2 regions of the Mesorhizobium sp. B2-8-9 genome follow, and region 2 is predicted to be linked to the other one. Evidence: riboswitches for the same ligand, from Rfam matches in the RefSeq annotation. Region 2 holds a riboswitch; the other holds the start of a gene.
The links. A riboswitch is a leader RNA that binds a small molecule or an ion and turns the genes downstream of it on or off. The one in region 2 is predicted to bind cobalamin.
Positions count from the first base shown of each region.

Region 1: it holds a riboswitch for cobalamin, as region 2 does, so the genes downstream of both, FJ423_RS30135 (CbtB domain-containing protein) here and FJ423_RS05585 (DUF1636 family protein) in region 2, are expected to answer to the same signal.

Region 1 covers NZ_VFTQ01000040.1:47-15,347, forward strand. The annotation lists partial or broken gene FJ423_RS30120 (methyltransferase) at 1-193, shown strand, start outside; gene FJ423_RS30125 (PilZ domain-containing protein) at 197-469, opposite strand; gene FJ423_RS30130 (histidine phosphatase family protein) at 621-1,193, opposite strand; adenosylcobalamin (AdoCbl) riboswitch at 1,277-1,420, shown strand; gene FJ423_RS30135 (CbtB domain-containing protein) at 1,421-1,630, shown strand; gene FJ423_RS30140 (CbtA family protein) at 1,851-2,591, shown strand; gene FJ423_RS30145 (hypothetical protein) at 2,843-3,322, shown strand; gene FJ423_RS30150 (dienelactone hydrolase family protein) at 3,337-3,984, opposite strand; gene FJ423_RS34865 (hypothetical protein) at 4,059-4,418, opposite strand; gene FJ423_RS30155 (cation diffusion facilitator family transporter) at 4,358-5,383, opposite strand; gene FJ423_RS30160 (metal-sensing transcriptional repressor) at 5,391-5,648, opposite strand; gene FJ423_RS30165 (hypothetical protein) at 5,969-6,304, shown strand; gene FJ423_RS30170 (hypothetical protein) at 6,354-6,503, opposite strand; gene FJ423_RS30175 (hypothetical protein) at 6,752-6,934, shown strand; gene FJ423_RS30180 (YkvA family protein) at 6,994-7,374, shown strand; gene FJ423_RS33785 (hypothetical protein) at 7,529-7,684, shown strand; gene FJ423_RS30185 (hypothetical protein) at 7,706-7,921, opposite strand; gene FJ423_RS30190 (hypothetical protein) at 8,225-8,521, shown strand; gene FJ423_RS30195 (sensor histidine kinase) at 9,056-10,453, shown strand; gene FJ423_RS30200 (response regulator transcription factor) at 10,450-11,094, shown strand; gene FJ423_RS30205 (hypothetical protein) at 11,237-11,743, opposite strand; gene FJ423_RS30210 (hypothetical protein) at 11,771-12,205, opposite strand; gene FJ423_RS30215 (hypothetical protein) at 12,575-13,081, opposite strand; gene FJ423_RS30220 (DMT family transporter) at 13,470-14,357, opposite strand; gene minE (cell division topological specificity factor MinE) at 14,684-14,956, opposite strand; gene minD (septum site-determining protein MinD) at 14,953-15,301, opposite strand, start outside.
Region 2 covers NZ_VFTQ01000003.1:245,382-260,682, forward strand. The annotation lists gene cobM (precorrin-4 C(11)-methyltransferase) at 1-273, opposite strand, end outside; gene FJ423_RS05540 (cobalamin biosynthesis protein) at 270-656, opposite strand; gene cbiE (precorrin-6y C5,15-methyltransferase (decarboxylating) subunit CbiE) at 653-1,894, opposite strand; gene FJ423_RS05550 (cobalt-precorrin-6A reductase) at 1,896-2,663, shown strand; gene FJ423_RS05555 (precorrin-3B C(17)-methyltransferase) at 2,627-3,391, opposite strand; gene FJ423_RS05560 (precorrin-2 C(20)-methyltransferase) at 3,388-4,137, opposite strand; gene FJ423_RS05565 (precorrin-8X methylmutase) at 4,134-4,766, opposite strand; gene cobG (precorrin-3B synthase) at 4,766-6,241, opposite strand; gene cobN (cobaltochelatase subunit CobN) at 6,238-9,798, opposite strand; gene cobW (cobalamin biosynthesis protein CobW) at 9,815-10,852, opposite strand; gene FJ423_RS05585 (DUF1636 family protein) at 10,849-11,280, opposite strand; cobalamin riboswitch at 11,320-11,523, opposite strand; gene FJ423_RS05590 (winged helix-turn-helix domain-containing protein) at 12,033-13,232, opposite strand; gene FJ423_RS05595 (NADH-quinone oxidoreductase subunit A) at 13,567-13,932, shown strand; gene FJ423_RS05600 (NADH-quinone oxidoreductase subunit B) at 13,923-14,504, shown strand; gene FJ423_RS05605 (NADH-quinone oxidoreductase subunit C) at 14,509-15,111, shown strand; gene FJ423_RS05610 (four helix bundle protein) at 15,152-15,301, shown strand, end outside.

The DNA of each region.
Region 1 (15,301 bases), on a different contig from region 2:
GCTCTATGTCGGCTTGATGGGACTGCTTCTCGGGATCGGGCTGCTCTTTGACAGTTGGTGGGCCGTCATCGCGACCATCGCGAGCTTCCCCATCCTGCATTACGGCGTGGTGCTGCGCGAAGAGGCCTATCTGGAACGCAAGTTCGGCGAACCCTACCGCGCCTACAGGGCGGGCGTGCGCCGCTATCTTTGAGCATCAGTCCTTTGGCGCGTTGCTGTAGAGCGCCACGCCGACGCGGTCGTTGCGCCGCCATCGCACCAAAGCGCGATAGGCCGTATCGTCGGCCGGGACCTCGAGCAGAAAGCGGTCCGGGATCTCCACATTGGCGCCGACGCGCAATTCCGCGCCCTGCTCGTGCTGATTTCTGACCGAGCAGCCGATCCTGACGCCGGCGGCGATGATCGTGGCTTCCTTGAGCACGAATTCGCGCGCATGAAGACGGCGTTCGATCTCGGGAAAATTGGCCATATCCGGCGGGCTCCTCAGGCAAGGTCCTCCTAGCCATGGGGCAGCACGATAGCAGCGAGGCGTTTCCGTTCCGTTAGCGATCACTGAAACAGTGGTGTGCCGGCTTGATATGCCGGCCGGGTTCACGGATGGAGCGTTCACGCCCGGGCGTTCAGCCGGCGACAGTGACGCCGCTCGCGCGCAGCACCCAGCGGCGGCCGTCGCTGCGGAACTCGGTGAGCGACAGCGGCTCGATGTCGATCTTCCAGACCGAGGAAAGCGGCGCGCCGAGCACATGCGCCATGGCGGCGCGGATCGGCATGGCATGCGTCACCGCGACGGTGTGACCGCTTTCGCCGGCCAGCCGCTCCATCAGCGCAGCACCCCGCCGGGCGACAGCGGCGAGCGATTCGCCACCGTGGGGCGCGGCGCCGGGATCGGAAATCCAGGCCGCCATGCCTTCGGGATCCTCGGCCTGCACCTCTTCGAAACCTTTGCCGGCCCAGCGTGCGAAATCCTGCTCGGCAAGCAGCGGCTCGATCGCCGCGTCAAGGCCGAGCGCCTCGGCCGTCCGCCGCGCGGCCAGCGCCGGACTTATCAAGACACGGTCGGCGCGACGCAGCGAAGCGGCCAGCGCGCCGGCGCGATCGAGGGCGCGCGGCTCCGGCGGCTCATCGTTCGGAAAGCGGCCCTTGCGCGTGCCGGCCGTCGCTCCGCTTGCGATCATCGTCAGGCGGACAAGCATGAAAAACTCCGTGGCCCAGCGAAAAACAGGCCTCACGAAGCCGTGCCGCCATTACATGTCGTTGACAGGCGAACGAAGTGCTGACAAGTGTCTTAGTGCTATACGGGATTGGAAGCCGGTGCGAGTCCGGCACGGTCGCGCCACTGTGATCGGCACCAGCCGAAAGTCAGGCCTTATTCCGCAGCATCGTTCGATCAACGGGACGCAGTATCCCAAGGGAGGTCAATATGTCCGACACCACCTTCGCCCCCAGCTACGGCCCGGTTGCGATTCCGGTCCGCGAGCTTCTGCCCTGGGCCATCCTCGGCGGACTGCTTTTGATGCTGGCGATCTATTTCGTGGGCGCGGAAGAAGGCGCCACCTCGCTGATCCGCGGCACCTATGTGCACGAATTCGTGCATGACGGCCGCCACTTGCTCGGCTTCCCCTGCCACTAAAGCGGTTCAGCATCGCTGAACCCGCTTTCGATTCTGATCCAACGCAATTCCGGACGGAAAACCGCTACGCACTTTTCCTGGAATTGCTTGGTTGGCTTAACGCAATTCCGGACGGAAAACCGCTACGCACTTTTCCTGGAATTGCTTGGTTGGCTTAACGCAATTCCGGACGGAAAACCGCTACGCACTTTTCCTGGAATTGCTTGGAGGGATTGGTGACATGGTTGGAAAACTTTTGCTGCGCGGCATGCTTGTCGGGCTGGTCGCCGGGATTCTGGCGTTCGCCTTCGCCCGCGTCTATGGCGAGCCGCAGGTCGACAAGGCGATCGCCTTCGAGGAACAGCAGGCCCAGGCCGCCGGCGAGGCGCCGGAGCCCGAGATGGTCAGCCGCGCCACGCAGGCCGGCATCGGCCTGGCGACCGGCGTGCTGATCTATGGCGCCGCGCTTGGCGGGCTGTTTTCGCTGGTCTTCGCCTACGCCTATGGCCGGCTAGGCTCGCTCGGACCGCGCGGCACCTCGGCGCTGCTGGCGTTGCTCGGCTTCCTGGCCGTGATCGTGGTGCCCGGCCTCAAATATCCGGCCAACCCGCCCGCGGTGGGCAACGCCGAGACCATCGGCTACCGCACCGAGTTGTTCTTCATCATGATCGTCGTCTCGATCGCGGCTATAGTAGCGGCGGTCGGCCTGGCGCAGCGGCTGTGGAACCGGCTCGGCGCCTGGAACGCCTCGATCGTCGCGGGCCTCGCCTTCCTCGTCGTCTTCGCTTTGGTGAAGGCGGCGCTGCCCGACATCAACGAGGTGCCGGAGAACTTCTCGGCGACGGTGCTGTGGCAATTCCGCGTCGCCTCGCTCGGCATCCAGTTGGTGCTGTGGACCGTCGTCGGGCTCGGCTTCGGCGCGGTTGCCGAACGCGTGGTCGCGGTGCGCGACCAGCGCAGCCCGGCACGCCGCTACGCCTGAAACCGATGCGTTGGCCGCCACGGTTCTGCGCCCTGGCGGCCAAAGCGGCTCAACGGTCGGTACGACCGCAGAGCCACTTTGGTCTTTCGTTTTCTCGCAATTCCGGACGGAAAACCGCCGCACCCTTTTCCTGGAATTGCTCGGTTGCGGCGCTGCTCGCATTTCTGGCCGCCACATCCGCGCAGGCGCATGGCGGATCCTCGGCCCCGCCTCCTCCCGGCATCCAGATCCCCAGCCTGACCCACGGCCAGATGGCCGTCATCGCGCGCTATCGCGGCGAGATCCTCGACCTCGCCCAGCGCCAGACCGCGACCGACCCGACCTTCCGGCGGCTCTACAATCACGGCAATCTGCAATTCACTTATTGCCTCTGGGGCCTGATGCCGGGCAGCCTCGGCGACGAGGAAAGCCCGTTCAACGAATGCAGCCACGCCTATCTCGCCGCCGCCAAGGCGCTGCTCGCCCATATGGCGATGATGCCCGCGGCCCGGCGCGAGGCGAAGACGCTGATCTCGGACATCGATGCCGAGATGGTGCGTAGCGGCGCGTCGTGGATCCTGTGCCAGTACAGCGGCGAGGCCTTCAGCACCGGCGCGGTCGTCGAGCCACGATGGCGCGACATCTTCTTCCACTTGCCGAGCCTTGCGGTGATCCTCGCTATGGTGGCGGCGCTCGGCGCCGCCGCATGGTCGATTTTCCGTTCACCCGCTCCGCGAGCCGGCGCTGCTTAGAACGGTTCAGCGTTTCACGGAATCACCGAACCGCTCCCGGTCTTGCGTGCGATCGTTTTCAGGAAAGCCTGAACGCGCAACCATGTCAGCTCGGCTGCGGACGCATCGTAATCCGGCAGCGCTTGATCGGTGTAGAAATGGCCGATCCCCGGATAGGTGAAAATTTCTGCCCTGACGTGGCAGCGCTTCGCCGACGCCGACCAGTCGGCAACTTGTTCTGGCTGAGCAAATGCATCTGGGTCGGCGACGTGGACCGCGACCGGGACGTGTCGGCGAACATTGCTGGGAATATCAGCAAGGCCATGCAGCAGCACAATGCCGGCGGCAGCGACTCGTTCTGACCAAACGGCACTGATCACGCCAGCTCCCATGGAATGGCCAGCGAGCACCGCGTCTGGAGAAGTCTGGAGGAGCGCCACCCTGGCGCGGTCGCAGATGGTTTCCCACCCAACATGGCTCATCAAGTCAAGCCCGTCGTCGACCGATGCCGCAGTCAGCCCTGCGTAGAGGTCCGGCGTCACAACATCGTACCCCGTGTTTCGCATGCGCTCAGCAGCTTGATGCTCCACCGCCCGAAGGCCCAGCGCCGAGTGAAAGAGTACAATAGCAGCCATCCGCTTTCCCTTCGGCGTCGCCTGGCCGATCGCGTTGAGCTCGGGCAATGATCGTCTTTTATCCGGCTTATCGAACCCCCACCACCAGCCATGCCCTTTCCGAAGCCTGCGCCGTCACCCCATCATCCATGCGCGCGCTCGTGATGGTGACCTTGCGGTTCGGCCATGGCGAAGGGCAAATCCTCGGTGTCGGGACCGGCCGCCAGTTGCAGCCTGGCGCTGAATTCATGCGGTTCGGTCGGCGCGACCAGGCTCTGCAGATAATGATGGTCGCCGCCGACCGGAGACAGCGGCAGGCTTTCGACCGCACCGTCCGCCCTTTCAATAGCGACGTTCGCCCGCAGGCCCTCGGCGTGACGCGACAGGCGCAGCCGCATGCGCTCGCCCTGCGGCGTGTCGACGATTTCGAGCAGCCCGCTGGCTAGCTTGCCGTCGACAAGGAACGGATCCGGCGCATGATGGTGGCCGGCCTCCGTCTCCACTCGGCAAAGTGCACCGTGGCGACGTCGAGCGCCGGGATGTGCGCGAAGAGCTCGGCCTTGAGCGATGCGGCGATGTTGTTCGCGGCGGCAAGCAACAGGCCGTCATTGACCGCGATCGTAACGTCGACATGCAGCTTGTGGCCGAGCCAACGGGCCTTGACGTCGGCTACCTTTTCGATCCCGGCGACATGGTCGGCAGCATGGTGAATCTGGTCAACCAGGCCGGGCTCGACGCCGTCCAGCATGCGGGTCAGCACCGAGCGCGCCGATTGCCAGACGATAGCGAAAATGGTGACGGTGATGAACAGGCCGATGATTGGATCGGCGAGCGGAAGACCGAGCCAGACGCCGGCCGCGCCGGCAACGACGGCAAGGCTGGTGAGGCCGTCGGTGCGGGCGTGATAGCCGTCGGCAACCAGCGCCGCGCTGTTGATCTGGCGACCGACGCGGATGCGAAAAACCGCCACCGCTTCATTGCCGAGGAAACCGATGATGCCGGCGACGGCCAACCAGCCAAGGAAATGCACCGGCTGCGGGTTGAACAGGCGATTGATCGCCTCGTATCCGGCCACCAGCGCGCTGGCCAGGATGATGAGCACGATGATGATGCCAGCGAGATCCTCGACCCGGCCGAGGCCGTAGGTGAAGGTCCTGGTCGGTTTGCGGCGCACGAGCACAAAAGCGATCCAAAGCGGGATGGCGGTGGTCGCGTCGGCGACGTTGTGGATGGTGTCGGCAAGCAGGGCCACGCTGCCCGAGAGCATCACGACGACGATCTGCAGCGCGGCCGTGACCGCGAGGATCACGAACGACCACTTGATCGCCCAGATGCCGCGGTCTGTGGTGGCGATGGTCGCGTCGATCACGCCATGAGTATGGCCATGCGGCCCATGGTGGTCGTGGCCGTGGCCGCCATGATGTCCGTGCGCACCGAAGCCGAACCAGTCGAGCGCTTTTTCCCACATCGCCGCCTCACAGATATTTGGTGAGCTGCTTCAGCTCTTTGAGCGTGTCCCTGGTCGGTTCGCCGCCTTCGACAAGGCAATGCTCCATATGGTCGTAAATCAGCTCGCGCTTGGCATTGCCGACCGCGCTTTCGACGGCATGGAGCTGTTGCGCGAGGTCAAGGCAGGACCGGCCCTGCTCGAACATGGTGAGCACGGCGGCGAGATGGCCATGCGCTCGCTTGAGCCGGGCGATGATATCAGGACGGGAGCTGTGTATCGTCATGGCAATATCCTATCCCCCAGGGTAGGATATTGCCAACAGACAATACGCCTCGAACTCTCGAGGTTAGCCCGCGGCAGGGCTGGACTCGCCGCCCAGCCGAGCGTGCCCGCTGGCAGATGCTCGCCGACGCAGCAGGTCCTTGGCCCGCGGGGCAGTCTCTGCCGCGAAATCCCGATTTCATGTGATCAACCGGCTGCGGCGAGCGGCAGCCCCCCGGGGCAACCAAATGCTTGGTTTGCCGTTTATTTTAGCGGCTGCCGCCACCTACCGTGGGGCCAGGCGGCTCTGGCGGCCAGAGACCGCGCGAAAAGGAGGCCGCAATGACACGGCCCGCAGTGGAGATAGGCGACCGGGTGGCTGTCATCGCCACCGTGATCGAGCGCATCAAGGACCGCGTGATGCTGAAGCTCGACGGCGATGGTCATAATTATTCGATGGCCGAGCCCAATGCCAAGCCAGGCGACAAGCTCAGACTCGAAGGCGACGTCGTGCATGTCGACGAGGATCTCGGACGCACGACCGTGCAGGTGCTGGGACGCGTGACGGTCGACACCAACTCGGTCGAAATGGTGACGAGGCGTTGCGACCTCGACCATATCGGCTCGAACGTGCCCGGCCACCCTCGCCCGCGCACCCCGCCGAGACCACACGGGTAAAACCGGTAGCAGAGGCGCGATCCTCCTCGCCGTGAAGCGGTGGCCTGCCTTAGTGACGCTTGAAATACTGCACCTCGCGTTCGTGCTTTTCTGCCGCTTCGCGGGACTTGAAGGTGCCCAGGTTGCGGCGCTTGCCGGTTCTGGGATCGACTTTGCGCGAATAGAGCCGGTATTCACCGGATTTCAGCTTGCGGATCATGGCGGTCTCCTTGTGAACCAGGACTCTAATCCGCCTGGGGCCCTCGCGGTTCCGAGCAGGGCCTTGCCGCCCAGTCACGGCCCGCCGGCAAAAAAAGCGCTGCTGTCGGTGAACCATTTCACGGACGCAAACGACCCAATGTCGGAAGCGACACCGTAACGACACGATTGAGTCGGATTATTTGTATTCAAATGACTTTCGCGACGTTATGCCGATGTCGCTGAAGTGCCGGATCTGAGGAGGGTGAGATGGTTACGGCGAAGCTTCACGGCGTTGAACTCGTCAGGGGCCAGAAGTGGACGGTGCGCGTCACCGCCTACGGCACAACGCTCATCTTTCCATTCGAAGCCGAGCAATATGCGCGCTCCTATGCCGATGGCCAGGCCTTCCGCCTCGGCGTCGAGGTTGTCGAACTGAAGGATTGCGCCTGAGGGGCCGAGCCGGCCATCGCTGAATGGCCTCAAGACCCGCACAGCTATAGAATAGGCGCATGTCGGCTTTCGACTCGGCAAAGCAATGGGCGCGAGGGATCCAGCGCGATGTGATGGCGCTGTGGATTGCGGCCCGCGATCCGCGTGTCCCCTGGTATGCAAAAGCCACAGCGGGTGCGGTCGCGGCCTATGCGCTGAGCCCCGTCGATCTTATCCCGGACTTCATCCCCATAATCGGCTACCTGGACGACTTGGTGATCGTGCCTGTCGGCATCATGCTGGCGGTCAAGCTGGTCCCGGCCGATCTGATGCAGGAATTCCGCGAAGAGGCGGTGAGACGCGAGAAGCCGGTGAGCAAGGCCGGGCTCGCCTTCATGATCGCGCTCTGGGTGCTGGCGGCGCTGGCGCTCACTTGGCTGTTCTGGCCAAAGCCAGCCTGAATGCTTCGGGGCCCGACCAGACGGCGTCGATTGCATTGGCCTGGCGCGGCCATCTTTAGATTAGCGACATCTTGTATTTGTTGTAAATCAGGGTCATGCTTTTGGCGCGCGCGAAACCACATGCGCAGTGTGTAGGCTCAAAAGGTCAAGCGTGATGCAATTCGCAGTTTGCTACGACCACAGCGGGTTCGATCTGGCGCGGTCGATCCTCTTCGATGTCACGGCGTTCTTTGCGCTGATGGCGCCATTGGCGATCGCGCGACTGATCGAGATATCCCGACAGGACGCCGTCCGGCTACAGCCCGCCTGAAGCCTGAAAGGCACGGAATTCCTAATCGTCGAGGGCGACCTTTCGGGTCGGCAAGTCGCCGAGCAATGCCGAACAGTCGATCACCTCCTGGAAGTGAGCCTGCGGATCGAGCACGAGCCATGAAGCGTGGGTGCGAAGATCCTTCAGCCTGGCATTCTTTTGCGCACGCGCCAGGCGCTCCGCCTCGGAAGCCTGAAAAGGGCTTTCGGCCTTGTGATGGTGAGGAGTCCTCGACATCGCGGCGGAAAACGCGCCGACTCCCCTTTTCGTTCCGCGAAAGCGGATGACCCTCTGCGCATTGCAATGACCCGTGGGGCCAAGGCTGCCAGTTGCTCCCGATGCGACAAACGAGCGGAAAGTGCCGGACCGGCGGTTGGGGTAGCCCGGCTTGCCTTGGCGGTAAAAGAGTACGGCTCTTTGACTGGCAAGCCGGGCTGAAGCGCCGACCTTTGGGTTTCCTTGGGGGGAGCCGGCGCAGGGATAGAGTGTCGGTTTCCCGCTGCGCCCGCAATTGTTGCTGAGGTCCTACGCGCCGGCGCAATGGTCCGACCGGTTGGAAGCCGCGGTGCCGCAATTCCAAGGCTGAAAACCGCGCAGACCTTCCTGGAATTGCTTCAGGCGCCCGAGCGCTCAAACTCGTGTAAGACGGCCGTCTTCTTGAAGCGCTCTTTTGACGAAAAGCTCGGCGTGTTGCGCCCATTCCGCTTCCGCGACGTCATTCTCGCGAACGGACTGCCTGAAAGCTTCCCGCAGCGCCTCGAGCTCAAAAATCGACAACCGCTGGTTTCTTTTTTGCTTTTTTTCGCCGACGTCCATACTGCGTTGCCAACAGCGTGATGAAGCCCATTGTATATGCGGCGGTTGTTCGACCCATCAACAGCTTGATCCTGACTTCTTTTGGGGGCAAATTTTTGCCGCGACGTCCGCAGTTCATGTCGGGAAAGAGGGCCAGCCCGCCGATATGGACGGTTGCAAGCCGGGCCGCCCGCGAGAGGTCGCCGCTATATGTCTACATCCACAACGATCGATGAAGAAACCGCACCAGGCCAAGGCATCAGCGGTGTGGCGCTTTATCCCGCGGGGCATATGCCGTTGGTCCGGAGCCGGGGCTTGATTGGTGGTTGCGGCATTGCAAAAGAACCCGCGATTTCAGGTGGCAGCCGGCCCGCGTCTCCTCCGTCAACAGGAATGGCGCTGGCTTTGCCGCCCGGCGGAGCAAGCAGCCTCCTTGCTTGCGAATCAAAGCCCGCCCGTCGGCGTGCGCCCAAACCTGCTCTGCCATTAACCTTTCCCACGGGCACGGACCAAGGTCGGTGTCGCAATTGCCTCCCCTCACCTATACTGTCGCGGACGGGTGGGTGAATGGTGCCGATGTTTGGGAGGTATTTAACACGACCTGCACGAATCTGGAGCGGGCTCTCTCTGGCCTGGCAGTTCGTGATCGCGGGCGGTATCGGCCTTCTGGCGGTGATGCTCGTGGTCGGGCTGTGGGTGACATCGCAGATCCGTGACGGGGTCCTGCACAATTCCGCCGCCACCACCGCGCTCTATGTCGACAGCGTGATCGCACCCTTGCTGCCCGACATGCGCAAGAGCCAGGAACTCGACGACACCGTCAAGCGCGCGCTGGACGAGACGCTGGGCCAGGGCGCGCTCGGGAAAAGGCTGGTCTCGTTCAAGCTGTGGCGGCGCGACGGAACGATCCTCTACTCCAAGGATGCCAGCCTGATCGGCAAGCAGATCAGGCCCAACGCCAACCTCATCGCCGCTTTCGCCGGCAACGTCATGGTCAAATACAACAGGCTCGAGGACGAGGAAGACGACAAGGAGCGGTCGATGGGCGTTCCGCTGCTCGAAATCTACAACCCGGTGCGCGAGCCGTGGTCCGGCGAGGTCGTGGCTGTCAGCGAATTCTACGAATTATCCGGCGACTTCGAGGAATCGCTCCACTCAGCTCTGCTGTGGACATGGCTGGTGGTGGCGGCCGCCACCGCCGCGGCGCTTGCCCTGCTCTCCGGCATCGTTTTCCGCGGCAGCCGCACCATCGTCACTCAACAGGCTGCGCTCGAGGCCAAGGTTTCCGAATTGCAGACGGCCCTAGCGCAGAACTCGTCGCTGCGCCAGCGCGTCCAACGCGCCTCGCGCCGCGCCACAGCGATCAACGAGCGGTATCTGAGGCGCATCGGCGCCGACCTGCATGACGGACCGGCGCAACTGGTGGCGCTTGCCGCGCTGAGGATGGACAGCCCGGCGCTGGTCGACCCGGCCACGTCGAGCACGCTGCGCGAAGCCGAGATCGCCGGCATACACAAGACGCTCGGCGAAGCGATGCGCGAGATACGCGGCATCTGCAACGGGCTGGTGCTGCCGCAGATCGAGGCGCAGGCCATCGCTGACATTTTGCGGCTGGCGGTAGCCGAGCATGAGCGCCGCACCAGCACCAAAGTGTTGCTAACCTTGCCTGAGCGCTTGCCGGAACTCGGCACCTCGGAAAAGATAAGCGTCTATCGCTTCGTGCAGGAAGGCCTGAACAACGCCTTCCGGCATGGCAAGGGCAAGGGCCAGCAGGTCAGAGCCACGACGAAAGGCGGCAAGCTTTTGGTCGAGGTGATGGATTCCGGTCCCGGCTTTGACCCGGCCCGAAGCGAGGGCCTTGGGCTTGCGGGTCTCAGGGAACGCATCGAAAGCATAGGCGGGCAGTTCGAGACGCTGTCCGGCCCGGAAGGGACAAGACTGGTGATTGCCTTGTCTGTCGAGGAGCAACCGTGAGCACATCCATCCGCATCGCAATAGTGGACGACCACCCCCTGTTTCGCGAGGGCGTGGCGCGCAGCCTCGGCGAAATCGGCGGCTTCGAGCTTGTCGGCGAAGGCGCCAGCGCCGAGGACGCCGAAAGGCTGGCGCGCGCCAGCACGCCCGATATTCTCCTGCTCGACATCAGCATGCCGGGCGGCGGTCTCAACGCGCTCGCCAGTATCCTTTCAGCGATGCCCGAACAGAAGATCGTCATGCTCACGGTATCGGAAACCAATGCCGATGTCGCCCAGGCGCTGAAGGCCGGCGCGCGCGGCTATGTACTGAAAGGCGTGGGCTCCAAGGCGCTGGCCGAGATCCTGCGCGATGTCGCCAACGGCCAGAGCTACGTATCGCCGAGCCTTTCGGCCAGGCTGCTCTCCGACCTTTTGCAGCCCACCGGCAGCAAGCCCGATCCGCTCAGTCAGCTCACCGGCCGCGAGGCCGAGATCCTGAAACTGGTCGCCGAAGGGCTGAGCAACAAGGAGGTAGCCGCCCGGCTGTCGCTGCAGGAGAAGACGGTCAAGCATCACATGACCAGGGTGCTCGCCAAGCTCAACGTGCGCAACCGCACCGAGGCGGCGCTGCTGATGCATGAGGCGAGGGAAAGGCACTAAGGTACTGGGGAATTTAAGAATTGAGGAATTGAGGAATCGGGGGAACTGGATAAGAGAGGACTCTTCAGTTCTTCAGTTCTTCAGTTCTTCAGTTCTTCAGTTCTTCAGTTCTTCAATTCCCCAGTTCTTCAACTCTCAACGCTCACAAGTTCAGCAGGCGCGACAGGTCCTCCTCCGTCGCCTGCCGTTCGATGATGGTGCGGCCTTGCGCATCCGTCATCTCGAAACGGCCGTTCTGGACCTGCTCCTTCATACCGTTGCGATGAATGACGGTGACCTTATCGCCGTCGATCGAAAGCGTGTCGCCGGTCGCGGCATTGGTGTAGCTATTCTTGCCGCCGGGATTGGTGTTGCCCTTGCCGCTGTTGTTGCCCGGCCCGGCATTGGGGTTGCTCGCGCCGGCATTGCTATTGCCGTTGTCGCCCTGGCCATTGCTGTTGCCGTTGTCGCCACTATTGCCGGAATTCGAGCCGCCGGCGGAACCCGAATTGCCGCCACTGCCATTGCCGCCGTTCCCGCCTCCATTGCCATTGCCGTTGCCGGCATAGGCCGTGGCGGCGACGATCCCGGGCACGCCACCAAAGGTGACATGCCATGGCGCAAGCACCAGCGCCAGCGCGCTCGAAGCGCGCAGGAAAAACCAGACCATCCTGAATGACCTGGTCGCCTTCATGGCCTAGTTGGGCGCGATCAAAGGCGCAACGGCGCCGTCGTCGTTTTCGCCCTGATCATCATTGTCATCACCCTGATCGTCGGCGGTTTCGCCATGATCATGTTCGCCGTGGTCGTCGCCATCGCCATCATGGTCGCCACCCTGGCCATCATGGTCGCCGCCGTCATGGTCGGCGCCGTCATGGCCGCCGTCGCCACCACCGTCATGGCCGCCATCGCCGCCACCGTCATGGCCGCCATCGCCGCCACCGTCATGGCCGCCATCGCCGCCACCACCATGGCCACCTTCGCCACCGCCACCTTCGCCCTCTGCGTAAGCCGCTGACGGGACCAGCTTGGCGCCGTCGAGCGCCAGGTGATAGGGCGCCACGGTCAGCGCCAGTGCGGTCGAAGCGCGCAAGGCGAACCAGACGAGCTTTCCGAAGGGAAGGTTTTGCATCTTTTCTCCTCGTTCCGGTTCCGCCTCGGCATGCCGAAATTCCGCTCGCGGCATGCCGAGGCGGAACCGGTGTGTTGATCCGGCGAGAATTCACATTCCGGCGGGGCGACGAAAGCGGCCCACGACCCTTGCCCCCACCCGTCGGACCATTTCGGGCGCCATAGCTGACCAATGTCGCAACGGACAGGCTTTGCCGGCGCAAAAAATTACCCCCGCACGAAGGCGGGGGCAAGGTGAGTAGCCAAGTTCCATCGCAAGACGATCAGGACCGCAGAGACGAAGCAAAAGGTGGCAACCTGATTTTGCAGCGCTGACCTTCGGTCCCTTAAGATCTAATCCGGATAAAACCTCACTCCCACAAACTCTGTCTCACAAATTCTTCAGGCGATTGAGATCGGCCATGGTGGCCCTGCGGTCGACGATGGTGCGTCCGTACTTGTCTTCCATCCTGAACCGGCCGTTCTCGATCGTTTCCTTCATTCCATTGCGGTGCGTGACCTGGATGCTGCTGCTGGTGGCCTCGACCTTGTCGCCGGTAACGGCGTTCACATGACTATCGACATCCGCGGTGCCTGCCGCGCTGCTGCTCGCGCCGTTATTGCTCTTGCCGTTGTTGCTGCCGCTATTGCTGTTTCCGTTGTTGCCGCCGCTATTGCCGTTTCCACTGTTGCCGCCGCTATTGCCGCCACCGTTCCCGCTGTTGCCGCCGCCGCTTCCGTTTCCACCACCGCTGCCGCCATGACCACCGCCGCCTTTGTCGGCATAGGCCTTGGTCACGACGAGACCATCGACGGAGAGACTGACAGGCGCGACGACAAGCGCCAACGCAGCCAGCGCTGGCAAGACTAGCCTGCAGCCCCCGCGCGATGCGCGCATTCGGTTCTCCCCATGCCAGCCTTTCAGCCCGTCGGCCGAACTACCCCACCGGCAATATCGCAGCATAAGCATCCCCAATCAGCAGTGCATAAGGAAGTGGCCCACGACCCATGTCTTGTCCACTCGGACCTATTGCAATTTTGTTATAGGACTTAGGTCTTATTTCAACCACCGGATGCGGTCGGATGTTGCCGCCACGGGGGGTGTTTTTCCAAAGCCGACCAATCCCTTAACGAGCTGCGGGTGTCGAAGCGGTTCACCGTTTCACGGAAACGGCAAACCATCGCACGTCCTTGTTTCGAAGCAGCTCAGGATGGATTACCGCTGCGAGGCGCCGAGCCTGCCGTTTCGCGCATTTTCCGGGATTGCCCCGGTCCGAAAGATGGATTCAGGCCGGCAAAGGCACCGGCCGCCGCGCCGCGACCGCGGTGCCGAAGGCGGCGGCAATGACGGCGGCGACGCCCGCGCATTGCAAAAGGTTGAGCTTCTCATGCAGAAACAGGAAGCCGGTCAGCGCGCCGCCCGCTGGCTCCAGGCAAACCAGCATGCCGTAGACCTTGGCCGGCATGCGCGCCAGCACCAGCATTTCCAGATAGAAGGGCAGCGCGCTGGAGAACAGGCCGACCACGGCCGCGCCCGCCATGATGTGCGGGTCGGCGAGATAGGGTTGAGCGGCGCTGAAGCCGAAAGGCAGCGCCAGCACAGCGGCGATCGCCATGCCATAGGCGGAGGTGCGCACGCCGAGCTCGGCGCCGGCCTTCTGCGCGAAGATGATGTAGAGCCCCCAGCAGGCGCCCGCTGCGAGCGCCAGCACCACCCCCAGCGGATCGAGCCCGCTTCTGGCATCGGCAAAGGGCGAGAGCAACACGATGCCGATTATCGCAAGCGCCACCCAGACGAGGTCGAGCATGCGCCGGGAGCCGAGCATAGCGACGAACAGCGGCCCGGTGAATTCGAGCGCCACGCAGATGCCGAGCGGAATGCGCTGGAGCGCTGCGTAGAACAGCATGTTCATGGCACAGACCGTGATGCCGTAGGCGGCGAGCCAAGGCAGGGTTTTCCGCGAGGGCAGCACCTTCCAGGGCCTCAGCACCGCAGCCAGCATCAGCGCGCCGATGGCGAGCCTCAGCATGGTCGTGCCTTCCGAGCCCAGCACCGGGAACAGCCCCTTGGCAAAGGCGGCGCCGACCTGAACGGACAGGATGGCGCCGAGCAGCCCCAGAACGGGCATTGCGCCGACATGGGTTTCCGGCTTCGCGGTCTGCGTCGAGGTCAATCCTGGCTCCATCCCTGGTTCGGGAATGGAGATAGGGCGCGGGCACCGCGCTGTCGTGAGGCAGTACGGGGCGGATGGTGGGACAAGAGAGTGAGGTTTACGCCTTCGTCATCCTGGCGCGGAGCAAGGAGCGAAGCGACGCGCGCAGGGTCATGCCATGGCGCTAACGCGTTGCAACGCGTACGGAATTCTGGACCGCCGCGCGAAGGTAACGCCGTGAATCCTGGGGTCAAGCCGAGGATGACGAAGCGTAAGCGCAGGCCCCACTCGGCCGCTGCGCGGCCACCTCTCCCCCGCGTTTGGCGAGGGAGAGAAATGCGCCGGCGTTATCCCGCCATGGCGAGCGGCGCGGCGCTCTTGTTGGGGATCTGGATGTCGATCTCCAGCGTCGACATGGTCGCGCCGCGGTCCATCGAGACCTGGAGGTAGTCCTGGTCGATCTGCACATGCTTGGCGATGACCGCCATGATCTCCTCGCGCAGGATGGAGACGAGATCCGGCTGGCCGCGGCTCTGGCGCTCATAGGCGAGCAGCAGCTGCAGCCGCTCGCGCGCCACCGGCGCGCTGGTGCGCCGCTTGAAGAGATCGAGGATGCTCATGCGGCCCTCCTTCCGAGAAGCCGGTCGAGGAAGCCCTTACGTTCGAAGGGGACGACCACCGGCAGGTCCTCGCCTTCCAGGCGTCTTGCCGCTTCGAGGTAAGCCTTTGCGGCACCATTGAGCGGTTCCGAGAGCGTGACGGGCGAACCGAGATTAGAGGCCCGCAGCACATCCTGGCTTTCCGGGATGATGCCGAGTAGCGGCGTCGAGAGGATCTCCAGCACGTCGTCGATCGACAGCATCTCGCCGCGCGCGGCGCGCGCCGCGTCATAGCGCGTGACCAGCACGTGTTTTTGCACCAGCTCGCCCTGCTCGGCCTTCATGGTGCGAGCGTCGAGCAGGCCG
Region 2 (15,301 bases):
GGCCACCGCGCTCCACACCGAAAGGTCGCCGGAATGCAGGCGCGAGACGTCGTGGCCGGCCTTGTGCGCGGCGACATATTCGGCCTCGATCTCGTCAAGCGACATCGGCGCGGTGTCGATCAATTTGGTGCCTGGCGCGCAATTCTCGAGCAGTTCCGGCGCGACGATCGAGCCGGCATAGAGGCAGACCGGGCAACTGGCCAGGAGCCGGGCGCCGCGCAGCGTGATGAGATCGGCGGCGCCCGGGCCGGCGCCGATGAAATGGACGGTCATGCGGCGCCTCCGCCAAGAGCGATGGCGCAGGTCACCGGACCGAGCACGATACGCGGTCCAAGCAGTCTCGCACCTTTTCCGGCCGCGGCCAGAGCCGAGGCTTCCGAGACAGAAGGCGTGCCGGCCTGGGCCTGCGACGCTTCGGAGCGACTGACCGTGCCGGACGAGACGGATCGCAGCGCGGCGTCGGAGATGACGAGCACGGGGAGGTCGAGGTCTCGGCCGGCAAGGAAGATCGCCGGCTCGTCGCGCTTGATTTCGCCTGTCGCCAGCGCGGAAAGCGCCGTCATCGCCAGCCCGTGCGCTTCGAGCGCGGTCTCGACCGCGGCGCGAACGTCGCCCGCCGTCACGCCTTTGCGGCTGCCGATGCCCGCGACCATCATGGCTTGACCCAGCTCCACTGCGTGACCGGCATGGCCGGACGCCATGATTGCATCGATCCGACAGGCGCCGCGCGCGACAGGGCGATGCGGGTCAGGTCGCCGCCACGCCTGTTGTGCTGGTCGAGCAGCAGCGCCTCCATCTCCAGCGTCACCGCATTGGCGACTAGCCGGCCGCCGGGACGCAGCGCCTTGATCGCCTGCTCCAGCACCCCGGCATCGCTGCCGCCGCCGCCGATGAAGATGGCATCGGGCGTCTCCAATTTTGCCAGCGCCTTAGGCGCGGCGCCCTCGATCACGACGAGGCCGGGCACGCCGCAATGCGCGGCGTTGCGAGCGATGCGGGCGGCGCGTTCTGCGTTAGCCTCGATGGCGATGGCGCGCAGCGAGGAATGAGCCAGCATCCACTCGATGCCGATCGAGCCGGAACCGGCGCCGATGTCCCAGAGCAATTCGCCGCGCCGCGGCGCCAGTGCCGACAGCGTGATAGCGCGGATCTCGCGCTTGGTGATCTGGCCGTCGTGCTCGAACAGATGATCGGCAAGGCCACAGGTCAAGGGCAGGATGCGCGCGTCCGGTGTCGATTCAATTTCGAGCGCCAGCACGTTGAGCGGGTTGATGTTTTCGAGATTGAAGGCATCGGCTCGAACGGTGCGACGCATCTCATCGGGGCCGCCGAGCGCTTCGAGGACAGTCAAGTGCGAAGGGCCAAAACCGAGCTCGTCGAGCAGTGCAGCGATAGCCGCCGGCGCTTCGGCGTCGGAGGTGAGCGCCAGGATGCGCGCGCCGGGATGGAGCAGGGGCCGGATCAGGTCGATCGAATGGCCGTGCAGCGAGATGGTCTCGACGTCCTGCAAGGCCCAGCCGAGGCGCGATGCCGCGAGCGACAGAGATGAGGGCGCCGGCAGGACGAGCATCTGTTCCGGTTCTACCTTGCGCGCGAGCGTGACGCCGACGCCGTGAAAGAACGGGTCGCCGGACGCGAGCACGCAGACGTCCTTGCCCGCGAGCGCCAGCACGTCGCGCATTTCCGCGTCGAAGGGTGTCGGCCATGAGCGGGTTTCGCCGTTGGCGAGGGAAGAGACGAGCGCAAGATGCCGCTTTCCGCCGAACACGACGTCCGCCTGCGCAATCCGCTGCTTGGCCTCGTCGCCGAGACCCGCTACACCGTCCTCGCCGATGCCGACGATGGTGAGCCATTTTGAGGCTGGCTTGGCGGCGCGCGGACCCTTAGCAGGCATGATGACCCACCATATCCTGATCCTCGGCGGAACGACGGAAGCCCGGCAATTGGCCGGGAAGCTCGCCCGTCGCGACGATTTTTCGGTCACGCTGTCGCTGGCCGGCCGCACTGAAAGCCCGGTCGCGCAAGGCGTGCCGGTGCGTGCCGGCGGCTTTGGCGGCGCAGATGGGCTGGCTGCCTATCTTCGGGAAGAACACGTCGATCTGCTGATCGACGCCACGCATCCATACGCCGCGCGTATCTCGGCCAACGCCGCAGAAGCGGCTGCGCAGGCTGGCGTGCCGGTCCTTGCGCTGCGGCGTCCTGGATGGGAGCCCGTGGCCGGTGATCGCTGGACGCTGGTCGACAGCGTCACTGAGGCGGCGAAGGCGCTTGGCGAGGCGCCGCGCCGCGTTTTCCTGGCGATCGGCCGTCAGGAGGCCGGCGCCTTCGAAGTCGCTCCGCAGCACCGCTACCTGATCCGCAGCGTCGACCCGGTCGAGCCGAAGCTTGGCGTGCCCGATGCGCTTTACCTCCTGGCGCGTGGACCGTTTCCGGAAGCGGACGAAAGGGCGTTGCTCGAAAAATACGGCATTGATGCCGTCGTTTCCAAGAACAGCGGCGGCGAGGCGACCTATGGCAAGATCGCCGCTGCGCGGGCGCTCGGCATCGAAGTGATCATGATCCGCCGACCGCCTTTGCCGGACGTTCCTTCGGCCAAAACCGTCGATGCGCTGGCGGCAAAAGTCGATCATCTTTTCGACCCTGTTGCCGAGCGCGGCGTGTAGACTAGCGCGGGTTTTTCGCCGCGCTTGATGATCCGGGTTTCGGGCGAGCCGATGATGATGCAGGTCGCCATGTCGGCTTTTGCCGCATCGGCATCCGCCAGCAGAGAGACTTCGATACGCTCGTCGGGCCGGCCGGCAGCGCGGCCGAAGATCACCGGCGTGGTGCCGGGCAGGATCGCCTTCAGGCATTCGAAGGCGCGGCCAAGCTGCCAGGGGCGAGCCTTGCTGATGGGATTGTAGAGCGCGATGACGAAGCCGGCGCCGGCCGCTGCCAGCAGGCGCAATTCGATCAGCTCCCACGGCTTCAAATTGTCGGAGAGCGAGATGGCGCAGAAATCATGGCCGAGCGGTGCGCCGATGCGGGCGGCGACGGCGAGCATTGCAGTCACGCCCGGGACAACCGAGATGTCGATGGCACGCCATTCTTCAGGGCCGGCTTCGATCGCCTCGCAAACGGCCGCGGCCATGGCGAAAACGCCGGGATCGCCGCCGGAAACGACGGCGACATTGTGGCCTTCTGCGGCCTTGGCCAGCGCTTCGTTGGAGCGGGCGAGTTCCTCGCGGTTGTCGGAGGCGATGCGGGTCTGGTCCGGCCGCAGCTCCAGCCGGTCGAGATAGGGCTTGTAGCCATAGAAGAAGGAAGCCTCGGCCACGGCATTGGCAGCCTGCGGCGTGACCTGGTCGGCATTGCCGGGTCCGAGACCGATGACGGTAAGGCGGCCGCTCATGCCTTGGCACCCGGGCGAGCCGACCAGCCGGCAACCAGCACGATGGCGAAATAGGGCGCCTTGTCGTCCGATTTTTCGGCCAGCCGCATCGAGACGCTGCCCGGCATGGTGCCGCGCTCGACATAGACGGCCTTCGCCAGCTTGCCGGTCGCTTCCAACGCGCGGCGGATTTTTGGCAGGTTGCGGCCGACCTTCATGATGACGGCGGCATCTGTGTCGGCGAGGCGGCGGGTCAGCTCGAACTCGCTCATCGTGCCGGGCAGCACACTCAGCACGTCGTCGCCCTGCACGATCGGCAGACCCGTGCTCGACCAGCAGCCCGACATGGCGGTGATGCCAGGAATGACCTCGGTCGGGAAGCGGTGCGCAAGCCGCACATGCAGATGCATGTAGGAGCCGTAGAAGAGCGGATCGCCCTCCGACAGCACCGCCACCATCCTGCCGGCGCCGAGATGCTCGGCCACCTGTTCGGCCGATTGCTCGTAGAAATCGGCGATCTGCGCGCGGTAGTCGTCGTGATCCTTGTCGATCTCCGTCGTCACCGGATAGAGCAGCGGCAGCTCGATCATGTCCGGCCGGAAGCGCGCCTCGACGATGGCACGCGCATTGCTGTTGTTGCCGCGCTTGGCGAAATAGGCGACGACGTCGGCCTCTGCCAACGCGCGCGCTGCCTTCAGTGTCAGAAGCTCGGGGTCGCCAGGGCCGGTGCCGACGCCGACAAGACGGCCTTTCATGATCGCGTTCACAGGCCGGGCCTCGCCAACGAATTGAGCGCGGCGGCCGTCATGGCGCTGCCGCCCAGCCTGCCGTGCACGATGGCATAGGGCACGCCGTAGGAATTTTCGGCCAGCGCATCCTTGGATTCGGCAGCGCCTACGAAGCCGACCGGCATGCCGATGATCGCGGCCGGCTTCGGCGCGCCGTCGCGCAGCTTCTCAAGCAGATAGAAGAGCGCGGTCGGCGCGTTGCCGATGGCGACGACAGAGCCGGCCATGCGCTCGCCCCAGAGGTCGATCGCCGCGGCCGAGCGGGTGTTGCCGATTTGCCTGGCGATGTCGTGCGTGCGCGGGTCGCGCAGCGTGCATATCACCTCGTTGCCGGCCGGCAGACGGGCGCGGGTGACGCCGTGCGCCACCATCTCGGCATCGCAGAAGATCGGCGCGCCGGCGGCGAGCGCGGTCCGGGCGGCGGCAACGAAATTATTCGAGAAGACGAAATGGCTGGCGGCTTCAACCTGGCCGCAGGCATGGATCATGCGAATCGCGACATCGGCTTCCGCCTCCGAGAAGCGCGACAGATCCGCCTCGGCGCGGATGATGGCGAAAGACCGCTCGTAGATCGCCGTTCCGTCATGGATATAGTCGTAGGCGGCCATTATTGGTTCCGTCGATAGAGTTCGGCGATGCCGGCCGCGCCAAGTCTTTTCAGGCAGGCGGCGGCGGTTTCGCCCTGATGTCTTCCGTCGCGGATCGCGGCAAGGATGCCGGCGACCCCGAGCGCGGCGTCATAGCCCGGCCTGTACGCGGCAGGAAGGGCCTTTGCCGTCCCGTCCACGACAAGTCCGGCTCCGTTTTCGTCGCCGACCAGGGTGAGCGCAGCGGTGCCGGGATGCGCGCAGCCCTTGGCGCAGCCGGAAACGTGCAGGGTCAGCGAGGTGTCAAGGAGGTCCGCGCTTTCCTTTGCGATGGTTTCGGCGATGGCGCGGGTGGCGATGCGGCCGGACGCGCAAGCCGGCGTGCCGGGACAGGCGACGATGCGGGTGCGCGGATCGGCGGGGTCGGTGACAAAGCCGAGCGCGGCGGCGGAGGATTGGAGCGTGGAGGGGGCGGAGAGACCGAGGAAGAGCAGGGCTCGGCCTGGGGCAAGGCGGATTTCGGAGGCGCCGAGGTTTGCAGCTTGGGCGGCGAGATCGATGAGGTTTTGCGCCGGCATGCTGCCGTAGGGCAGGGCGATGCCTAGGGCGGTGTTGTTGCCTAGATTGAATAGGCCAATGGGACTTCTCGCGGGCTGGCGTTCCTGCGCCCCCCTCTCTGTCCTGCCGGACATCTCCCCCTCAAGGGGGGAGATTGCCTTGTCACCGCGGCTTTCGCCAATCTCCAACGCTGAAAGTGGAGAGCCGGCGCGGAAACTGCCAATCTCCCCCCTAGAGGGGGAGATGTCCGGCAGGACAGAGGGGGGCGCGAAGGAATGCCAGCTGGCGAGAGAGGCCAACTGCCGCTCCGACAAATCGCGGGTATGCGCCTCCCGGCCCTTTTCCGCGACCATCCGGAGTGCAGCAACTGTAATGTCACGCCCAGCATCCGCATCGACCGTCGCGAGCGGCTTCGCACTCCGCCCGTCGCCGGCAATCGACACGCTCCACCAGATGCTCGCCGCAGCCTGCATCGCCTTCAGCCGCACATCGGCCGTCACGGCATCCATCGTCAGCTGTCCGCCGCCGTCGACAACCACCGACACCTTCGGCCCCAGCCTTGCCGTCAGCCCGGCTTCCTCGATCGCCGCGCTGATTCGCTCCGCCAACGGGCGCGGATCGGCGATCTCTTCCGGATCGATTCCCGCCAGCGGCCCCGTCTCGACCGGCACGCCGATCTGCACCGCGATGCCGAGCGCATCCACTTCGTCCGCCAGCAACCGGGCGCTTTCCGCCGTCAGCCCGCGGATCTGCAGGCTGCCGCGCGCAGTCACTTCCATGATGCCGTTGCCGTGGCGCAAGGCGGATTCGCCGAGCCCGATCAGCGACTTCGGCGAAATTCCTCCAGCGACTGGGTTGAGCCGCACCAGCAGCCCGTCGCCGGTCTGCATCGGCGCGCTTAGAGCAGGGCAAGCGCCACGGCGCGAAAACGCGTTCATGCCGCCACTCCACCTGCCTGGGCCTCGGCAATCAAGGCTGCGAGGTCGTCGTCGATGGAGTTGCGCAGCGGGTGCCACAGGCCGCGCCGACGGGCGGCGAGGAACCGTTCGGCGATGACCTTGGCAGCCGCCGGATTCTCGCGCAGCAGGAAGGCACGGACGTCCGGGTCGCCAACATAGGCGTCGTGAACGGCCTCGATCAGCGCTCCCGAAATGGCATGCGTGGTTTCGGCAAAGCCGACCAGACGGTCGACCGTTTCGGCGAATTCGGAGGCGCCGCGCGGGCCGTGGCGCATCTGGCCGGCAATGAAGCGCGGGTTGACGGCGCGGGCGCGGACCACGCGCGATACCGCTTCGCCGACCGAACGCGGCTTCGGCTTTTTCGGGTCGGTCGTGTCGAGCACGATCACGTCGGCATTGCGGCCGAGCGTGGCAAGGGCGGCCGAAAAGCCGCCGATGAAGGCGACGTCGGCCGAGCCTTCGAGGATGTCGCGGCCGGGATCGTCGCCGGTGTGGACGAGGAGATCGGCTTCGGCGACCCGGCCCTCGAAAGCGCCGGGCGCCGATATCGCTTCGCCTTCGGCGCCGCCATAGGCGTGCGAGGTGGCGTCGAGATAGGCACGGCCGATCTCTTCGCGCGCGCCCCATTCGCCGCGCGACAGCAAGTCCTCGACGCCGGCGCCATAAGTTCCCGGTGAGGTGCCGAAAATGCGCGGGCTGATCTTCCCCTGAGCGCGCGTCGCTGCGGCGAGCGGGTTCTCGGTATCGTCCTCGTCGCGGCTGGCGACCGCGTTGGCAGCGGCGTCGATCAACGCGATCTGGGTCGGGAACATGTCGCGGAACAGGCCGGAGATGCGCCAGGTGACGTCGACGCGCGGGCGGCCGAGCGCGGCCGGCGGCAGCACCTCGATGCCGGTGACGCGGCCGGTGGCGGCATCCCATTGCGGTCGGCAGCCCATCAGCGCCAGACCTTGCGCGATCTCCTCGCCGCCGGTACGCAACGAGGCGGAACCCCAGAGGTCGATGACCAGCGAGCGCGGCCAGTCGCCATGGCTTTGCATATAGCTGCGCACCACTTCCTCCGCCGCCGCCTGGCCGAGGTCATAGGCGGTTGGCGTCGGCATTGTGCGCGGATCGGAGGTGAAGAGGTTGCGGCCGGTGGGCAGCACGTCGGAGCGGCCACGCGCCGGGGCGCCGGCGGGACCCGCCTTGACGTGACGGCCGTCGAGCGCGGCAAGCAGGGCTGCTTTTTCCGCGTCCGCGCTTTGCCGGCGCAGCGGATCGGCCTCGTCCTCCGGCGCCCGGCCATAGACATGCAGCCCGTCCTTGACGGCGAAATCCTTGAGGTCGCAGAGCCAGGCGTCGATGCGGCGCAGCGCTTCGTCGGGTTGATCGGCCTTGGCCACGCCCGCTTCAGAAGCGAGGCCAGTCTTCTGCGCGGTCTCGACGATCAGCTTTGCAAGTTGGTCACGACGGCGGCGGTCGAGGCCGTCGGCCTGAGCATATTCGTCGACCAACCGCTCGAGTTTCTGTTGCGCCTCATCGAGGCCGGCGCCGGTCAGCGGCGGCGCCAGATGGCCGAGGGTGACGGCCGAAATGCGGCGCTTGGCCTGCGCCGCCTCGCCCGGATTGGAGACGATGAATGGATAGATGACGGGCAGCGATCCGGTGACGATCTCCGGGAAGCAGGTTCCGGAGAGGGCCACCGTCTTGCCCGGCAGCCATTCGAGCGTGCCATGCGCGCCGACATGGATGATGGCATGCACGCCGAGCGATTTTTGCAGCCACAGGCCGAAGGCGATCAGCTCGTGGCGCGGGGGCAGCGTCGGGTCGTGATAGTCGGCGCGGCGGTCGGCCGAGCGGCCGCGGTCGGGGGCCAGCGCCACGGTGACGTTGCCGAAGGTCGCGGCGCGGAAGGGGAAGTGTGGCGGGGAGGCTGCCTTCAAAGGCAGGCGTTCCGTCGCCCCCCTCTCTGTCCTGCCGGACATCTCCCCCTCAAGGGGGGAGATTATTCCTTGCGCCTGGCTTTCGCCAATTTTCGGACTAGCAAGGGGGGAGCCGGCGGCGGAGCTGCCAATCTCCCCCCTTGAGGGGGAGATGTCCGGCAGGACAGAGAGGGGGGCCTCGCGCAGACCTATCTGGTCCTCCGCGCTGCCCCAGGCAGCCCTGACTGCATCACGCGCGCCTCCTGACAGTTCCGTGCACGAGCGCAGGTAGTCTTCCAGACTTAACCTGTGCCCACGAACCTCCAGCGCATCCAACAACTCCCGCGGCGATTGCGGAATCCCGTCAACCGCATAGCCTTGTTCGTTCAGGTCACGCAGCATGGCGAGCACGCTCGACGGCACGTCCAGCCCGACGGCGTAGCCGGTCCGTCCAGGCGCGCTCGGATAATCCGGGATCAGGATGGCGAGCTTGCGCTCGGCCCGCTTCGTCCGCTGCAGGCGAATGAACGCGGCGATCCGCCTGGCGACCTGCGCCACGCGGTCCGCTTCCGGACGGTTGGCGAAAGCACGAAAAGCCAGCGCCGGATCGGTCTCGACCTCGCCCTTGAAGGAGATGGCGCCGGCCAGGATGCGACCGTCGAGCTCGGGCAGCACCACATGCATGGCAAGGTCGGCAGGAGCCAGGCCGCGCTGGTTCTTTTGCCAGACCTCGCGCCTCGTCGTGGCGACGATGACCTGGAAGACGGGCACACCGGCGCGGTCGAAGAGGGTCTCGGCACCGGGTTCCGCGCCAGAGGCGAAGGCGGTGGCGGTGACGATGGCGGAGGGGTTCAGGGAGGTGAGGGCGGTTTCGACGAAGGCCAGGGATGCCGCGTCTTTGAGGCTGGACACGAAGATCGGCACGGGGGTGAGCCCTTGCAGCTTCAACGCTTCCACGAGAACGTCGATCGGTGCCACGTCGGCGGCAAGCAGCATCGAGCGGTAGAAGAGGATGGGGATGACGGCAAAATTGTAGGCGTCGAGTTCCGCCTTTAAAAGGTTCGGCTTCTCGACGACACCAATTCCCGGCTGATAAAATCCCGCCTTCGGCACGCTGACCGGTTCGGCCAAGGCCGCATCCGACCCGGCAAGCCTAGCCAGCCTTTGCACCAGCGCGCTCATATTGGCCGGGCCGCCTTCGCGGAAATAGCCAAGCAGGGCGTCCAATTCGGCGCGCGGCAGGGTCGAGCCTTCGACCAGCCGCAGGTCTTCGTCATGGCTTTCGCCGGGCAGCAATGCCAGCTTGATGCCGCGTTCGCGCGCCAGGGCGGCGAGCTGGTCACAGCCGTAGTGCCACCAGTCATAGCCGCCGAGGATGCGGACGAGGATGACCCTGGCGTGGCGGGCGACGCTGTCGATCCACAGGTCCACCGACATCGGGTGGCGAAGGTCACGCAGCGCCGCAAGCCGCATTGAGGGCAGCCGCGCCGCATCCGCCTTCCAGGCGGCGGCCAGGCCGGCGAGGTCGCTGTCGGTGAAGGACAGCGCCACCACATCCGCAGGCGTCTGCCTGAGGTCGATCGGCTCGGCGAGATCGTCGAGCGATGCGGATGTGGTGGCGAGGATGTGCATCGCGGTCCGGATTGCCTCAGCCGGCGAGGATACGCTCGATCGCCGGGCGGTTCAGCCCCTTGAGGCCGATGACAACGAGCCGCGAGCGGCGGTCGTCCTCAGCCGTCCAGGCGCGGTCGTAATAGTGGTTGACGCGCGGGCCGACAGCCTGCAGCAGGAGCCGCATCGGCTTGCCGCCGACCTCGACGAAGCCTTTGACGCGCAAGACGTTTTCCTGCTCTGCGGCAAGGGCGACGCGCTTGGCCAGCTCGTCGGGATTGGCGATCGACGGGATGTCGATGACGAAGGAATCGAAATCGTCGTGCTCGTGGTCGAGCTCGTCGTCGTGATGGGTCTTGCGGTTCTCGATGTCGTCCTCGACGGCGAGACCGAGGCCGAGCAGCACCGAGGGATCGACCTTGCCCTGCGACGTCGGCACGACTTTCACGGCGCGCGCCACATGCTCGCCGATGACGGCGTTGGCGCGCTCAGAGCCCGCCGCATCCATCAAATCGCTCTTCGACAGGATGATCAGGTCGGCGCAGGCGATCTGGTCCTCGAACACCTCCTCGACCGGATCGTCATGGTCGAGCGAATCGTCCGCGGCACGCTGCGCCTTCAGCGCGTCCATGTCGGAAGCGACGCGGCCGTCGGCCAGCGCCGGGCCGTCGACCACGGCGATGACGCCGTCGACGGTGACGCGGCTCTTCACGGTCGGCCACTGGAAGGCTTGCACCAAGGGCTTCGGCAGAGCGAGACCGGAGGTCTCGATCAGGATGTGGTCGACCTTCGGCGTGCGGGACAGGATCTGGTCGAGCGCCGGCACGAAATCGTCGGCGACGGTGCAGCAGATGCAGCCATTGGCGAGCTCGACGATGTTTTCCTCCGGGCAGGTGTCGACGCCGCAGCCCTTCAGGATCTCGCCATCGATGCCGACATCGCCGAACTCGTTGACGATGATCGCCAGCCGCTTGCCCTTGGCGTTTTCGAGCAGGTTGCGGATCAGCGTCGTCTTGCCGGCGCCAAGAAAGCCGGTGACGACGGTGCAGGGCACGCGGGAAACGGATGCGTTCATGGTCGGTCCTTCAGCATGTCGAGGGGAGGGATGCGGGCAACCAGGCCGCGCTTGAGAGAATCGGGCCGGCCGCGCCAGGGGATGAGGCCATCGGTCGAGGTGGCGAAGAGCTTTGCGCCGGCGACGAGATCGGCGCCGCTGGTCGTGTTCAGATCGCCGAAGACGTAGCTCCAGCAGCCGTCGCGCAGCAGCGCGGCGCTTAGCCGGCGCTTGCAGTTGCCGAGGCATTCGACGGTACGGATGTCGATCTTTTCGCCGCAAGCAGCCCGACGCGTGTCTTCGGCAAGCAGCGCGCCGGCGCGCGGATGCGCATCCGACCCGGTCTCGTCGGGGCAGGATGAGCAGACGATGACGGTGACGCCAGCCAAAGCATCGGGCTCGGACGGAATGTCCGCACTGTTTGCCGGGAAACTGCCGTTGCGATCCAAAACCATGCTCCTTGCCCGGAAAACCCGCCGGGCATTCGGATACTTAAAGTCTCAGACGGCAGGTCTCCTGGCTCGCGGGTCGTCACCCTGAATGCCGCCTTCCCGGGAACATCCCAGTGGTTTTCGGCAGAGGCTCGTCGCTTACAGTTGCGGGGACAGCCGCGGATTTGGGTGTTGGCCCGCACCGCATTCCCTCTTGGCTCCTCCCTTTGCCGGGAGAAGACCGTCTGGGTCAGGATTTAGAGGGTTCAGGGGGCTGGAGTCAACGACTGGCTTAGTACCAGCCTTTTGGCGGCTTTATGGGTTTGAGGTATGGACCCACAAGTTTGCGAGGCGGTGAGGCCACGGGCGCCATACTTAACGAACAGCCGTGCTGGCAAACCGGTTCCCACATCAAGACGAAGCGATTGGCGTCGAACTTCGGCTCATGAACTATTATATAGCGCTGCCCTACCGGCAATAAGCCACAGGCGCCTGCGATCTGCTTGTCGATCGTTCCAAACTCCAACCACCGCAGAAGAAGCGCCGTCACTTCTTTTGGCTGCATACCGGGTGCAATGTGGCCGCCACAGAAAATGACTGGACGCGTGACCTCTACCCATTCCTCTCGGTAAGCACCTGTCGCATATGATGGCGACGCTAAGGTCAGGTAGGCCAAGACCAGACATATCGAGCGCCTGAAAACCATCGCAACCGATCCTAACCACAGTTGGGATGTTCTATTTTTGTTCACTCTCCCTGTCAACGCGCAGCTACGACACCGCGATGTCGGCCAGCGCCGGTCCGAGGTCGCCGGCCGGCGTCACTTCGATCGCCTCCAGGCCGAGCCAGCCCTGCATCTGCTTCAACTCGTCGAAGAGCTGGGCGGCCGTTTCGGGCGGGGCGCCGGCCTCGGCGTAGGCGGCGTGGACGCGCAAGATGCTGGCCGGGCGGTCAGCTTTCAGATCGACGCGGGCGACGATCCGATCGCCGAGCAGGAAGGGCAGCACGTAGTAGCCATATTGGCGTTTCTCGGCCGGCGTGTAGATCTCGATGCGGTAGCGGAAATCGAAGAGTTTCTCCGTCCTAGTGCGTTCGAAGACGACGGGATCGAAAGGGGCGAGCAGGGCGCGCGCTTCTATCCGGCGCGGGAAACGGGCGTCCTTGTGGAGATAGGCGGTCTTGTCCCAACCTTCGACCTTCACCGGCAGCAATTCGCCGGCTTCGACCAGTTCCTCGATGCGATCCTTCGTGTCGCCCGGCGCGAGACGAAAATAGTCGCGCAGGTCGCCATAGGTGGCGATGCCATGGGCGCGGGCGGAAATGCGCAGCAATTCGCGATGCGCGTCCTCGACCGAGGGGACGGGAAGGTCGAGCACCGCCTGCGGCAAAACGCGCTCGGGCAGGTCGTAATAGCGTTCGAAGCCGCGGCGGTAGGCGGTGGTGATGCGCCCGGCCCAGAACAGCCATTCGAAAGCGTGCTTGGCCTCGCTCCAGCCCCACCAGCCGCCATTGCCCTTGTGGCCTTCGATGTCGGACGCGGCGATCGGACCGCGATCGGCGACCTCTCTATATATCTCGTCGATCATTTCCTTGCGTTCACGGCCCCATTTCGCCAGGCCGAGATACATCTCGTCGCCCTGCTCGGCGCGCTGCATGCGCCAGCGCATCAAAGGATAGGTCTCGACGGGCAGGAACGATGCCTCATGCGCCCAGTATTCGAAAACGGCGCGCTTGCGGGTGACCGCGGCATTGTCGAGCAGCGTAAGCGGGTAGGGGCCGAGGCGCGAATAGAGCGGCATGTAATGCGCGCGCACCACCGCGCTCACGGAATCGATCTGCAGAAGGCCGGTTCGCGAAAGTACCCGCGCAAGGTGGCGGCGATCCGGAACACCACTGGGCCTAGGGTCGTTGAACCCTTGCGCCCCGAGCGCGACGCGCCTCGCCATGGCCAGCGAAATCTTGTCCTTCATCAGGTGTCCTTGCCCCGATCGTCCGTTGGATTTTTAGCCGGTGATTCCGGCCATGCTAGCAGGCAAATGGCGGGAGATATGTCAGGAGAGAAAACTGGAGTAAAAACTGAAGGAAATCAAACAGGAGCGGATCGGACCAGTTTCTTCCGATAAGGCGTCCAGAGCCGCGATTTGAACAACGTTTGACTTGCGTCACCGAAACCGCTGCGCTAACCCTCGCCGCGTTGCAGCATGGGCCCCTTAAAACGGTTCAGCGGTTAATCTGTCACGCTTCCGCATTAGAGTTCGTTGCTGTAATCAAAATGAACTGCCCCCGCCGAAGGAAAGTCGCCGCATGAGCGCACTCCTAAGTTCGTACCTGCCTATCGTGCTGTTCATCGCCGTGGCGATGATCGTCGGTCTGGCGCTCATCATCGCTCCGTTCCTTGTGGCCTACCGCAATCCCGACCCGGAAAAGCTTTCCGCCTATGAATGCGGGTTCAACTCGTTCGACGACGCCCGCATGAAGTTCGACATCCGCTTCTACCTGGTGTCGATCCTGTTCATCATCTTCGATCTCGAGGTCGCCTTCCTGTTCCCGTGGGCGGTGTCCTTCTCGAAGCTCGGCATGCTCGGCTTCTGGTCGATGATGGTGTTCCTGGCGGTGCTGACCATCGGTTTTGCCTATGAATGGAAAAAAGGAGCGCTGGAATGGGATTGAACGACAGTTCAGGCACCCTTGTCGCGCCGAAGCCCAAGGGCATCATCGACCCCAACACCGGCAGGCCGGTGGGGGAGGACGATCCCTTCTTTCTCGAAATCAACAATGAGCTGGCCGACAAGGGTTTTCTCGTCACCTCGACCGAGGCGCTGATCACCTGGGCGCGCAGCGGCTCGCTGATGTTCATGACCTTCGGCCTCGCCTGCTGCGCGGTCGAGATGATCCACACCTCGATGCCGCGCTATGACTCGGAGCGTTTCGGCGTCGCCCCGCGCGCGTCGCCGCGCCAGTCCGACATTATGATCGTCGCCGGCACGCTGACCAACAAGATGGCGCCGGCGCTGCGCAAGGTCTACGACCAGATGCCGGAGCCGCGCTACGTCATCTCGATGGGCTCCTGCGCCAATGGCGGCGGCTACTACCACTATTCCTATTCGGTGGTGCGCGGCTGCGACCGCGTCGTGCCGGTCGACATTTATGTGCCCGGCTGCCCGCCGAGCGCGGAGGCGCTGCTCTACGGCATTCTCCTTCTGCAGAAGAAGATCCGCCGCACCGGCACGATCGAACGGTGAGCCGATGACCCTGGCGTTGAACGAACTCTCCACCTATCTCGGCGAGAAGCTCTCCGGCCGCATTGGCGAAGCCGTGCTTGCCTATGGTGAGCTGACGGTTTCGGTTGAACCGGGCAACCTGATCGAGGTCGCGACCTTCCTGCGCGACGATCCGCGCTGCCAGTTCATCTCGATCATCGATGTCTGCGGAGCGGACTACCCGTCGCGCGCCAGGCGCTTCGACGTCGTCTATCACCTATTGTCGCCGAAGCAGAATGTCCGCATCAGGCTCAAGGTCCAGGCCGACGAGGAGACGCTGGTGCCGTCGCTGACCGGCGTCTATCCGGGTGCCGACTGGTTCGAGCGCGAGACCTACGACCTTTACGGCGTGCTGTTCTCGGGCCATCCGGACCTGCGCCGCATTCTCACCGACTATGGTTTCGAGGGGCATCCGCTGCGCAAGGATTTCCCGCTGACCGGTTTCGTCGAGGTGCGCTACGACGACGAGGCCAAGCGGGTGATCTACGAGCCGGTGGAATTGAAGCAGGAATTCAGAAATTTCGACTTCTTGAGCCCGTGGGAAGGAACGGATTACGTGCTTCCCGGGGATGAGAAGGCGAAGCAGTGAGTAGGAAGTAGTGAGTAGTAAGTAGTCAGTAGGGAAGGAATTGGAAAAGCGGATCGAATCTTATCGCGACCTGATGGTGTGGCAATCGGCGATGGTCCTTGCCGAAGATTGTTATCGCGTCACCAAGGGTTTTCCGAAGGACGAGATCTATGGAATGACCTCCCAGATGCGCCGCTCGGCGGCATCTATC